Regions from separate parts of the Lysinibacillus sp. NPDC097287 genome, predicted to be linked through region 1. Evidence: riboswitches for the same ligand, from Rfam matches in the RefSeq annotation. Region 1 holds a riboswitch; each other region holds the start of a gene.
The links. Region 1 has a riboswitch for thiamine pyrophosphate ahead of tenA (thiaminase II). Riboswitches for the same ligand answer to the same signal wherever they lie in the genome.

Region 1 (3,086 bases):
GGAAATCCTCTAATAGTGCAAGAAATTGCTTTTCAACAAAACTTACTTCTATCGGTAAAACGCCAGTTACACCTAGTGTATTTTGTGCCGTCACGGCAGTAATGACAGATGTGCCGAATACTTCTAATTCTTGGAACGTTTTTAAATCAGCTTGAATGCCGGCACCGCCGCCACTATCTGAGCCAGCGATTGTTGTAACAATACGCATTATTTTTCACCTTCCTTTGAAAGACGATGTAGTTCATTAAGTACAGTTATTTGAAAATCACCAATATATTGTGTGATCGAATTGGCATTTTCAGCAATTTTTTTATAGGTCATTAACGTATCAGCTAGCTGTGCAAAAGGTTCATCTCCCGCGACATACGCAGCACCACAAATGGCACTTAGTAAGCAACCTGTACCTGTAATTTTTGTCATTTGGTGATGCCCACCTGCAATCCATTGTGTTTGTAAACCGTCAGTTATGAAATCCTGTTCACCAGTAACAATGACAATACATTTGTATTGTTGCGCAACTTTTTTTGCTTCATCCGATAGTGCCATTGAACCACTGCCGCTATCAACACCTTTTTGTTGCCAGCTTACATTCGCAATGGCAGCAAGTTCTCCAATATTGCAACGAATAAGGACAAATTTAATTTCTGCTAATAGTTGTTGTACTGTTTCTCGGCGGAAAGTCGTAGCGCCAGCACCAACTGGATCCAATATAACGGGGATACCTAGTGCATTTGCTTTTTTTCCAGCAAGTAGCATCGATTCTTTTGTCCGTTCATTTAGTGTACCAATATTGATTAATAAGGCAGACGCAATCGATACCATTTCTTCAACTTCATGTAATTCATCTGCCATGACTGGAGAAGCACCAATGGCTAATAAGCCGTTTGCTTGGAAATTTGCCACAACATAATTCGTGATACTATGAACAAGAGGCTGTTTTTTTCGAATAGCTTGTAAAATCATTGTACTCTCTCCGGAACCCAATTTTCCTTTGTCCAAGCCATTTCCCAAAATTGTAATTCGTAATAACAGCTATTTTTAAAATGACTCTTTAAGATCGCTAATTTTTCTGGAGAAGCTGCTGCAGCATAAGCGTTCATCATTGAAATTTGTGTTTGAATTGTTACTAGGAAATCCTCACTACTATACATAGCAATCCAATCTTCATATAGCTTAACACCAGGTTTTGCATCTTTGTAATACTGCCCTATTTCTAAATACAGCCATGGACAAGGCATCATTGCAGCAAATGCCTCAGCCACATCACCATTATGCACAGCACTGTACATGTGATTAATATAATTGATAGCACCTGGAGCAGGTTCACTTTGCTCGAGCTCCTCTTTGGTTACATTTAATTCTAAAAAAACAGAACGATGTAATTCGAGTTCAGCTTCATTAATGAACTTCGCCGTTTCTGTGTAGTACGCGAATTCTTCGGGTGTCTCACATTTAGCCGCTGCATATGCTAATACCTTTGCATAGTGCTTTAAATAATATGCATCTTGAATCATATAGTATTTAAATTTATCAATAGGTAAAGTCCCGTCAGCAATCCCTTTTACAAAGGGGTGCTGAAAACTTCCTTCCCAATAGATATCTGTTTCTTTTCTTAATTCATCACAAAATGTCATTATAAGTCCTCCTCTAATTGGTGAACGTAAGCATGCAAAAAAGCTCTTTTTGTTCGTGAAATACACGTAAAAAGAGCTTCTTCATCAAGAAAATGATGTACTGCTCCCTACGTCAGTATTAACTAACAGGTTCAAAGGGTCAGGTTTTACCTTCTCAACTCAAGATGAGTCCCCCCGCAATCAAAATATTTAGTTGAAAATTGGAACAAAAAAAGCTCTCCTATAAGAATGAGGAGAGCGTATGTACAAGAAAAGCACATCGTGATTGTACATTGCTCCCTACGTCAGTGTTAACTAACAGGTTCAAAGGGTCAGGTTTTAACCTTCTCAACTCAAAATGAGTCCCCCTGCAAACATTTGATTTGTCCACAATGTACCATACTTTCCCTGTATGAACAAGGGAAATTTCATTTTATATGAAAAGCGATGACTGATGCCATATGCAAGAGTATGATAGTTGTCATGACTTTTAATAATTAGAGTATTTTTCATTGAAAACTATAAAAATTGAGTTTTATAATGAGCCTAACAAAGGGGGCAATAATGATGAAACGACAAGATCTAATCGCACCAGAATGGTATAACATTGTAGAGGAATTTGAAAATTATGCACAAAATCCTGAGAAAAATGCATTAATTGTTTATAATGAAAACGAAGAAATTGACTATATAACATATGCAAGTTTACTAGAAAAAGCGAATCAAGCAGCGAATGTGTTAACAGCACAGGGATTAACAAAAGGGGATGTTATTCTCATTATGGTGCCTAGATCTATTGAGGCATATGTTGCATATATCGCTGCATTAAAGGTTGGTTTGGCTATTATTCCAAGCTCTGAAATGCTTAGAGCGAAAGATATTGATTATCGTATTTTACACGCTGATGCCAAGGCGGTCATTGCTTATGAACCGTATATTGCACAATTTGACGATGTTGAACATTTAGACGGTTTACAACAATTTGTAATCGGCCATGCACATTCACCGTGGCAACCATTATTTGAAAAGATGGAACAGCAACCTACAACTTTTATCAGTACAACATCGACCAAAAGTACAGATGTAGCATTTCTTGCGTATACGAGTGGGACAACTGGAAATCCAAAAGCCGCTATTCATACTCATAGTTGGGGCTATGCGCATTTACGTACGACGGCACCGAATTGGCTAGGTGTACAAGAAAATGACATCGTTTGGGCAACTGCAGCACCAGGTTGGCAAAAATGGATTTGGAGTCCGTTCCTTGCAACGTTAGGAAGTGGTGCTACAGCATTTGTTTATAAAGGTAAGTTTGATGCAGCTACGTATTTAACATTACTCGAAAAGTTCAAGGTTAATGTTCTTTGTTGTACGCCTACAGAATATCGCTTTATGACGGCGCTTGAAAATTTACGTGACTACAATTTAACAGAAGTTCGCCAAGCAGTATCTGCAGGAGAGCCGTTAAATAGT
Region 2 (3,086 bases), on a different contig from region 1:
AAATATTCATTCTTCGTACTGCAAATGTTAAAATTTCAGCCCCAGAAACTTCTACAGCTTCTTTTTGAACCTCAAAGGAAGGAAATTTCCCTGTTCCTAGTAAAAGATTTGATTTGAATGTGTGATTTCCTATCGTTAACATTATTATCCTCCTCCTACAAAATGTACAATTTCTATTGTGTCTCGGTCTGACAATGTCAGTGAAGCGTATTGTTTTTTTAAGACAATCTCTTTATTCACTTCTACCACGACTATGCGGTTTTCTAACTCATACAACTGAAGCAAGTCCTGAATCGAATGTATAGTTTCTGGTAGTTCCATAGACTTCCCATTTAATTGAATAGTACGCACGATTTCACCCCCTTATATACGATTAATTTTAAAGGCTTCTATCCAGTCTTTTCTAACGTCTTTTTTGACAATCAAATCCCGAATCATTTGTCCTGTAGCAGGTGCTAACAGGATGCCATTGCGAAAATGACCTGTGGCAAATAAAATGTCCTCATCCTCAGGGTGGTAGCCGATAAATGGCTTTTTATCAAAGGTTTGGGGACGTAACCCTGCCCAACATGATTCGATTTTCAAATCAGTGATAGTTGGGAGCATCGTTTTGGCTTTTGCAATGAGACTTTCCAAACCTCCAAGTGTCGGCTGTTCATGCCAATCATTTTTCACCATAGTTGCCCCAATTACCAACCTGCCATTATCTCGCGGTACGATATAGCAGTGTTCATGAAATAATGTGTGTTTTAGAAGCGGCTGTTCACTTGAAACAGAGATGCATTCACCTTTGACAGGAGAGAGTGTATGATGTAACCCAAGTTGGTGGAAAAAGCTTGAGCTCCAAACACCATTTGCTACAACAACAGTCTTGGCTTGGAAAGTGCCTTTATTTGTTTTAATCGTGTAAGTATCATCTTCCTTTTGAATAGCAAGAACGGGCGTAAATTCAAAGATAGAAGCGCCAAACACTTGAGCACTTTTACTAAATGCTAGACAGGTAGAGTGAGGGAGCACATTGACATCATCTTCAATGTAAGCTGCACCAATAATATCTTCTGATACAGAATTCTCTCTGTTCCTAACTGCAGTGCAGTCGTACCAGCTGATCGTGGGAAGGGCGAGGGTGGCACTAAGCTCATCTTTTTCATGCTCCGAGTAAGCAAGCTGAAAAATCCCGCCTTTTCTTAGTTCGATATTTACACCACTAAGCTCCTTTAACTCATCCTGGAGCTGGAAATAGTCTAATTGACTACTTCGAGCAAAAGGGTAAAAAATTTCAAGATCGTCGCATTCTGAATGGGCTCCCAACATTCCTGCAGCGGCACGCGTTGATTTACTAGCAATTTGTGTTTCTTCAAAAACAGCCACATCGATGTTTTCTTTGGCTAAATAGTAAGCGATGGAGCAACCAATAATGCCTCCGCCAATGACTGCCACATCATATTTTGTTTTCATGTGCATTCTCCTGACATTTTTTCGAAAATATTAATGCTGATTCATAAGGATTGTCTGAAGCGAAAATACCAGACATAATGGCAATTCCATTTGCTTGTGCCTCTCGGAGCTGGTGTACCCGCTCTGATGTAATGCCACCTATAGCGAAGATTGGGATTTGTAGCTCTTTTTTTATGTCGATGATGGTATGTACACCATTAGGCACTTTACCTTCTTTACAGTTTGTTTCAAAGCAATGCCCATATAGCACATAATCTGCGCCATCAGCCTCCGATTGTTTGGCTTCGTCTATTGAATGAACAGAACGACCAATCCGTAAGTGAGGGTAGGCAGCTCTGACTTGTTTCACTGGAAGGCTATGCGATGGTAGATGAATGTTTGGGTTATCAGTTAGTAAAGCAATATCTAAGCGATCATGAATAACGATTTTTTCCTTGTTTACGCCTTGTTGTGCTAAAAGATTTAGGAGTGACAGAATTTCATGGACCGTTTTTGATTTTTCACGAATGTGAATGTAATCGACAAGATGATGGATGCTAGAAATTTTACTAGCCAATTCGTAAATTGTATGTGAATCATCAGATATGGCAATAAGTTTCATAATTGTTTGCTCCCTTGTATTAAATCAACGCAAAAAAACCACTAACCTTAGGTAAAAGGAAAGTGGTTTTGTTAATTGCACGCAAAAAAGCACAAAAACAATGAACACTTCCCTACGCAGATACGAATCTGTTCAGGTTATGAGGGTTTAAAAGTAGCTACTTTATTCTCAGCCCTTATCAAGGGATCCCCTAGTGAATTGATTGAAGAGTTTTATCTTAAAATAGTAAATAGTTGCATGTATCAAATGTAATTTCGCTGTGGTTAATACTTCGTTAAAGTATCATAAAGATAAAAAAATTTCAACATAAATCAGAAAATTCTAATAAAATCAGGACTTTTTTCGTTAATGAAAGATAAAATTTAATGTGATAAACAGATAAATTGTATAAAATCACCACTATCAAGTTATTGATTGGTTATTATGTATTTTTATATAAACAAAATATGGAATAAAATTGATTCAGTAGTATAAAATTTCCAGAAAATATTGAATTCTACCCTGGTGGTGGATTAAGATGTCAACAGGCTCCTTATTTGTAATATAAAGGTTAGTTCAGGGCTTAATTTGTAGATATATCATCATTGGAGGGTGAAAATGAAAAGAAAATTATTTGTATTTTTTTCGTTATTAATGGTTACTGTACTAATGGTTAGTGGTTGTGGAAAGAGTGAAGAAGAAGCAAAAAAAGAAGAGAAAAAAGAAGTGACGGCTAATACCGATCAAGAAACGCCTGAAAAAGTAGACACTGAAGATGTTAATAAAGAAACAAAAGGTGTGAATGACTTTTCCTCACTAATTAAATATATGGAGAAAGAAACGCAAGGTACAACGAAGGTTCTTTATGAGAACAATGAACCTCAAGTACATGATATGGAAAACGTCACTATTTCACTAGATGGATATACAGTAGTAGCGTTAAATGATTTTCACACAGATTTTAAGATCCCATTTGGAGATCAAACAGACGGTGGTGTCATTTTAGCTAAGTATACAGTTAAGAATGATCAGGATAAAGACGTTTACT
Region 3 (3,086 bases), on a different contig from region 1:
AAGAGGGTCCATTTGCAAATGATTGTGCATCACAATGAGTAGCATCCCTATAACGCCACGCTCTGTATGTATAGGGAATAAGTAATTTACATACATGTCTTGATCTATCGTGATGTGAACTTGATACTGCACACATTGCTGTACGACTGTGTTAAGATGCTCTAATTGCTGCTCCACCAAAAATTCTGCAGCGTGTTTTGCTATTGGGGAAGATGCGACCAGTACATCATGAAAATCTGTCATAATGGCTACGGGTTGTCCAAGTAATGAAGCCAGTGTATCTGTCATATCGCTGAGGCGCCCACGTGTTAAAGAAACGCGTGTTAGGGCATCGTAAATTCGCTTGGACCGTTCATTTTGCGTGAATAGTTTTGCGTTTTCAATCGCAATAGATGATTGATTGGCGAATGCTTGTAGCATCATTAAATCGTTATTTTCAAATTGTGTATCGCCTGAGAAATTGACAATTGTTAATACGCCGATACACGTATTGCTTTTATCGAGAAGTGGTGCACAAACGGCGCTTTTGGGATAAGCAAAGTTACCAACTGCTTTTGTATAGTCTTCCTCATACAATGGGAATAAGTCGGACATGCTTTCTGTTACATCATCACTTGAATGGAACCTAAACGCTTTTTTTTGCGAAAATACTTTTCCTGTCATTCCTTCATTGGAAGCAAGGTGAATTTTCTTTAAATGAGCGAGATTATAGCCAATGGCATGTTTGGCAATCAGTCGATTTGTCCGAGTGTTTAGCATGAATAGTACGCCTGCATCGGCACCATCTATAACATTTAATACTTCACTCATCAGTTTTTCCAGCACTTGATTAATATCTAACGTTGAAGTAAGAACTTGCGCTGCATTGACTAAGCTTAGCAATTGTTTTTCGGTATTTATCGTAAACAGCTCCTTAATGTATTAATGATATTTATTGTAACTCGAAATGAGTAAATATTATTCGGAAAATTACCATAAATGAAAATTCATACAACCATCCATCAGAAGATCGTATCTATTCGATGAGTAGATTAACACATCACCAATAAATCAATGAAGGAGCTTATTCGCTCAAGGAGAGAGTCAAGTCGCTCAAGCAGAGGCTATAGCCTCTGCTTGAGCGTGGAGATGATTATAGGAACAGGGGAATTGTAGAAAGCTCTTCTCTTGGTAGGTATTTGAAGTGAATTTACTTATTATGAGTTGTAAAATAATGCAGACAATAAAAAAGCCATCCCCTGAATTGGGGATAGCTCTAGTGAACAAATTATTTTGTATATGTCTTTGTTGAAATAGGAGCCTTTCCTTTTTTAGCTTCTACAACTTTTCTTATGATAGGAATAACGATTGGTGCTAATTTAACAGCAGTTTTTACAACGTTGGATACTTTCATTTTATACCAACTCCCTTTTATCATTATTTCTACCTGCTTATTGTATTTATTAAACATTAACGGACAACGCGGACGGCTTGTATGATGTTCCAGATAATAATGCCGAGTGATACAAGTAAGTAAATAACAAAGGTAACCAGCCAAACAATGATGAGCGAATTGCCATTTGAAAATGGATCAGTAGTGTTAAAAGATATCGTTGAAAAGACGAATAGGATAAAGAAGACGATACCAAAAGCAACGGGAATTAAGTGTGATATGAGTGCTCGAATAGAGTGGCGCTTAACTTCACTATCCTTTGAAACAAAATAGACGACTAAAGGTACGATAAATGGTGCGAAAAAAATACTGAGATAACTAAATGCGGATAAGATTTTTTGATTCTCCATTAGTTGTCCCTCCTTTTTTAATATTTACGCACAAAAATCAGAAAAGTTTCAAAAAATTTTAGCAAAGAGATAGTTGTAATTTGGTAAGTGTTTGCGTACAATGATGATGTTCAAACAAAAATCTAGATGTAACGACCACAAGGGGTGCCGATGATGTCGGCTGAGATTGGGCACGTAATGCCTTCACTCTTTGAACCTGTAAGTTAACGCTTGCGTAGGGATTGTGGATAGAAACCGACACTTTAACGATGTGAGGCTCTGTCCTGGCATCGTTTTTTATTTTACCCATTTTAGTAGATTGCCAGACAGCTAAGCATTAAAGCAACTGATTTCTATTCCTGCTCTTGTATCCTACATCGGAACAAAGGAGAGAATAATGTTATGGACAAAAAAAAATTATTAATGCTGGTGGAAATTGCGATTTTTGCAGCAGTTGGGCTTGTGCTCGACCAAGTATCATTTAAAGTATGGGCACAGGGTGGCTCGGTTAGTCTTGTCATGGTGCCGATTGTATTAATTGCATTTCGTTGGGGACTTGGTGCAGGGGTAACAACCGGTCTACTTATTGGTGTTATGCAAACAATGTTCGGTGCTTATATCGTGCACTGGTTCCAAGGTTTATTAGATTATGGCATTGCCTTCACTGTTGTTGGTTTAGCAGCTATTGTACGTAAGCCAGTACTTGATGCAGCGGCGAATGCAAAAAAGGTGAAAATGGCAAATTATATTGTGATTGGCATTATTGTAGCAGGCTTTTTACGGTATGCAGCACATACGACTGCCGGTGCGGTGTTCTTTGCAGAATATGCTGGCGACCAAAATGCATGGGTTTATTCTATTATTTACAACGGAACGTATATGCTACCTGCGACAATTTTAACTGCGGTTGCTTGCGTACTATTATTTACATCCGCACCACAACTAATGCAACGAAAATCATAATTAATCAGCCGCGTGATCCCTAGAGTGATTGCGCGGTTTTTATCTTTTTTATGGGGTGTTTGAACACCCGATAAAAAAATAAAGCATCTGGCGGATGTCACAGATGTTTTGTGCGCGAAAGCGAAGCGTCAGCAGCAGATTTTTACAGCTGACTGACTTGCAACACGTAGGCCCAAGCACAATTCAAAATCTGGACGCAATAACGCCGAGGCGTTATTGGTATGCCAAATAACTCGGATTCCTCATCTTTATGCTGTAGTTGTGATATATTAAAGAGTAGACATTAGGATGAAAGGGACGTTAAAAATGATTGTAAAAACACAAGAAGAAATTGAAGCTTTTAAAAAAATAGGCCGTATTTG
Region 4 (3,086 bases), on a different contig from region 1:
CCCTATATATACAGGTGGCAGAAGTCTTATAAAGGGATCAGCCTTGAGTGGTGGCTAGTTTTAATTGTAGTGGGACGTCGGACTAATAAAGAAGTGGCTCAGTATGCACATTTGGAATTTAAGATGAAGGTAATCCATTCGCTTGGAAAGTTTCAACTTTTATGTATACTGTTTTGAAAAAAAAGATTTCAGACTTTTCAAAGATTTATTGACCTGTCGTACAAACAGTCCTACTATGAAGACATAATAATTCAAAGAAGGGGGCAGTTTTTATGATGTATCTCGGCATGATTTTCTTTCAAATTGTTGCCCCAATATTAGTCCTGCTTGTGTTAGGAGCTATTTTGCAAAGGAAGTTTCAATTTAATTTAAAGGCATTATCTCAGCTCATTACATATTGTTTTATGCCAGCGGCGGTGTTTGTGAATATATATGAAACGAATGTCGAGGTCTCGGTGTTAGGGCAAGTGGCGTTATTCATACTGCTTTTTATCGGCAGTCAAATGGTGTTGAGTCACTTCATAGCCAAAGTTCTTGGACTTGCGAAAACAGAAGCGGCGGTCTTTAAAAATAGCGTGGTGCTCATTAACTCCGGCAACTATGGTATTCCGGTTGCGCAAATGATTTTTGTGACGCAGCCGATTGGTGTCGCTATTCAAGTGATTCTTGTCATCTTCCAAAATATGACGACGTATACTTATGGGCTGTACAATCTTATTTCTTCTACTAAATCGGGATTAGCGATCGTGAAGGATTTCCTCAAAATGCCGATTATCCATGCACTTATGATTGGTGTGGTGATGAATTTCTTCAATATTGGTATTCCGCAGTTTATCCGTATTCCAATTGATCATGTGGCAGACAGCTTTATCGCGATAGCACTTATTACGCTCGGTACACAGCTATCACAACTCGAATTAAAATCGATGTTCAATAAAACGGTATTTGTCAGCTGCTTTACTAGATTGATAATTGGACCAGCTGTAGCGCTACTTATTATTTTTGCTTTAGGTTTAGACGGTGTTGTGGCACAGTCGCTCTTAATCGCAAGTGCATTTCCGACGTCTCGGAATAGCTCAAGTCTCGCTTTAGAATATGATGTGGAATCGGAAACAGCAGCGCAAACTGTATTGTTTTCTACGATTGTGAGCTGTCTAACAGTGACAGTTGTTATCTATGTAGCTGAAATATTATTTGCTTGAAAAATAGTTCTATAACTTCCATATCTTAGTGCATTCTGCTACACTATCATCAAACTGAATAGCCTTAACTAGGGGAGTCCGATGAGTCGGGCTGAGAGGGAAACACATAGAAGTTTCTTGACCCTTTGGACCTGATCTGGCTCATACCAGCGTGGGAAAGTTAATGATGACTACAACGTTTTTTTTGTGGTCAATACAACCTTTACATTCGTAGCCGGATCCAATATTTTTTTGGATTCGGCTTTTCTTTTGTAGTAGTGTAACTCGCTTTCGTGAGCTGGGTTCGGTCCTGAAAATTCATTTTAAAAGGGAGCGGGAAAAGTTCATGACAACAGTTAACGAGAAAAACATTACGATTATGTCAAGCTTTGATGGTAGTAAGAAAGTATATGTGGAAGGGTCAAGACCGGATATTTTAGTACTGATGCGTGAGATTGCGCTTAGTCCGACGACGGGTAGTTTTGGGGAAGAAGAAAACCCACCGGTGCGTGTTTACGATACGAGTGGTCCCTACACGGATCCGGCGTACAACATTGACATTACAAAGGGATTGCCAGCGTTACGTAGTGCTTGGATTAGAGAACGCGGTGATGTAGAAGAGTACGAAGGTCGTATGATTAGACCTGAAGATAACGGCTTCAGAAATATGGATGATCCACGGATGAAAAATAATGTTTTTCCAGTTCTTTATCGTAAGCCAATACGTGCGAAAAAAGGGCATAATGTGACACAGCTGCATTATGCAAGAAAGGGTATCATTACGTCGGAAATGGAGTTTGTAGCAATTCGTGAAAACATGGAGCCGGAATTTGTGCGTGCTGAAATTGCGGCAGGTCGTGCGATCATGCCATCTAACATTAATCATCCAGAAGCAGAGCCAATGATTATTGGGCGGAACTTTCATGTGAAAATTAATGCGAATATTGGAAATTCTGCAGTATCCTCATCCATTGCGGAGGAAGTCGAAAAGATGACGTGGGCGACACGTTGGGGTGCGGATAATATTATGGATTTATCCACGGGTAAGCATATTCATACGACACGTGAATGGATTATTCGTAATGCGGCTGTGCCAGTAGGGACGGTGCCGATTTATCAGGCACTTGAAAAGGTCAATGGTGTAGCAGAGGATTTAACGTGGGAAGTTTATCGCGATACGTTAATCGAACAAGCCGAGCAAGGTGTGGATTATTTCACGATTCATGCGGGAGTATTGTTGCGCTATGTACCGCTGACAGCAAGTCGTGTTACAGGCATTGTGTCACGTGGTGGTTCGATACTGGCGCAGTGGTGCTTGTTCCATCATCAAGAAAACTTCCTATATACACATTTTGAAGAAATTTGTGAAATTATGAAAGCGTACGATGTGGCCTTTTCACTAGGGGATGGCTTACGCCCGGGGTCGATAGCGGACGCCAATGATGAGGCGCAGTTTGCGGAGCTTGATACGTTAGGGGAGCTGACGCAAATTGCCTGGCAGCATGATGTGCAGGTGATGGTAGAAGGACCAGGGCATGTGCCGATGCATTTGATTAAGGAAAATATGGATAAGCAATTGGAAGTATGTAAGGAAGCTCCTTTCTATACATTAGGGCCTTTAACGACAGATATTGCACCAGGTTACGATCATATTACGTCTGCTATAGGTGCAGCAATGATTGGCTGGTTCGGTACAGCAATGCTTTGTTATGTGACACCGAAGGAACATCTAGGCTTACCGAATCGTGAGGACGTACGTGTGGGCGTGATTACGTACAAGATTGCAGCACATGCGGCGGATTTAGCGAAAGGTCATCCAGGCGCACAAGTACGTGATAATGCATTGTCAAAGGCAAGGTTTGAATTCCGTTGGCGTGATCAATTCAATTTGTCGCTAGATCCAGA

Region 2: another riboswitch for thiamine pyrophosphate. It lies ahead of tenI (thiazole tautomerase TenI); the one in region 1 lies ahead of tenA (thiaminase II).
Region 3: another riboswitch for thiamine pyrophosphate. It lies ahead of thiT (energy-coupled thiamine transporter ThiT); the one in region 1 lies ahead of tenA (thiaminase II).
Region 4: another riboswitch for thiamine pyrophosphate. It lies ahead of thiC (phosphomethylpyrimidine synthase ThiC); the one in region 1 lies ahead of tenA (thiaminase II).

Annotation. Positions count from the first base shown of each region.
Region 1 is NZ_JBIWCX010000006.1:115,332-118,417, forward strand. It holds gene thiD (bifunctional hydroxymethylpyrimidine kinase/phosphomethylpyrimidine kinase) at 1-208, opposite strand, end outside; gene thiM (hydroxyethylthiazole kinase) at 208-963, opposite strand; gene tenA (thiaminase II) at 960-1,634, opposite strand; TPP riboswitch at 1,722-1,820, opposite strand; TPP riboswitch at 1,894-1,993, opposite strand; gene mbcS (acyl-CoA synthetase MbcS) at 2,181-3,086, shown strand, end outside.
Region 2 is NZ_JBIWCX010000004.1:198,863-201,948, reverse strand. It holds partial or broken gene ACIQ2D_RS08410 (thiazole synthase) at 1-148, opposite strand, end outside; gene thiS (sulfur carrier protein ThiS) at 145-321, opposite strand; gene thiO (glycine oxidase ThiO) at 364-1,458, opposite strand; gene tenI (thiazole tautomerase TenI) at 1,442-2,059, opposite strand; TPP riboswitch at 2,152-2,261, opposite strand; gene ACIQ2D_RS08390 (DUF5068 domain-containing protein) at 2,657-3,086, shown strand, end outside.
Region 3 is NZ_JBIWCX010000010.1:100,005-103,090, forward strand. It holds gene ACIQ2D_RS14740 (helix-turn-helix domain-containing protein) at 1-882, opposite strand, end outside; gene ACIQ2D_RS14745 (hypothetical protein) at 1,268-1,393, opposite strand; gene ACIQ2D_RS14750 (magnetosome magnetite crystal formation protein family) at 1,450-1,782, opposite strand; TPP riboswitch at 1,913-2,021, shown strand; gene thiT (energy-coupled thiamine transporter ThiT) at 2,164-2,724, shown strand; gene map (type I methionyl aminopeptidase) at 3,031-3,086, shown strand, end outside.
Region 4 is NZ_JBIWCX010000016.1:11,837-14,922, reverse strand. It holds gene ACIQ2D_RS18305 (AEC family transporter) at 273-1,202, shown strand; TPP riboswitch at 1,263-1,377, shown strand; gene thiC (phosphomethylpyrimidine synthase ThiC) at 1,528-3,086, shown strand, end outside.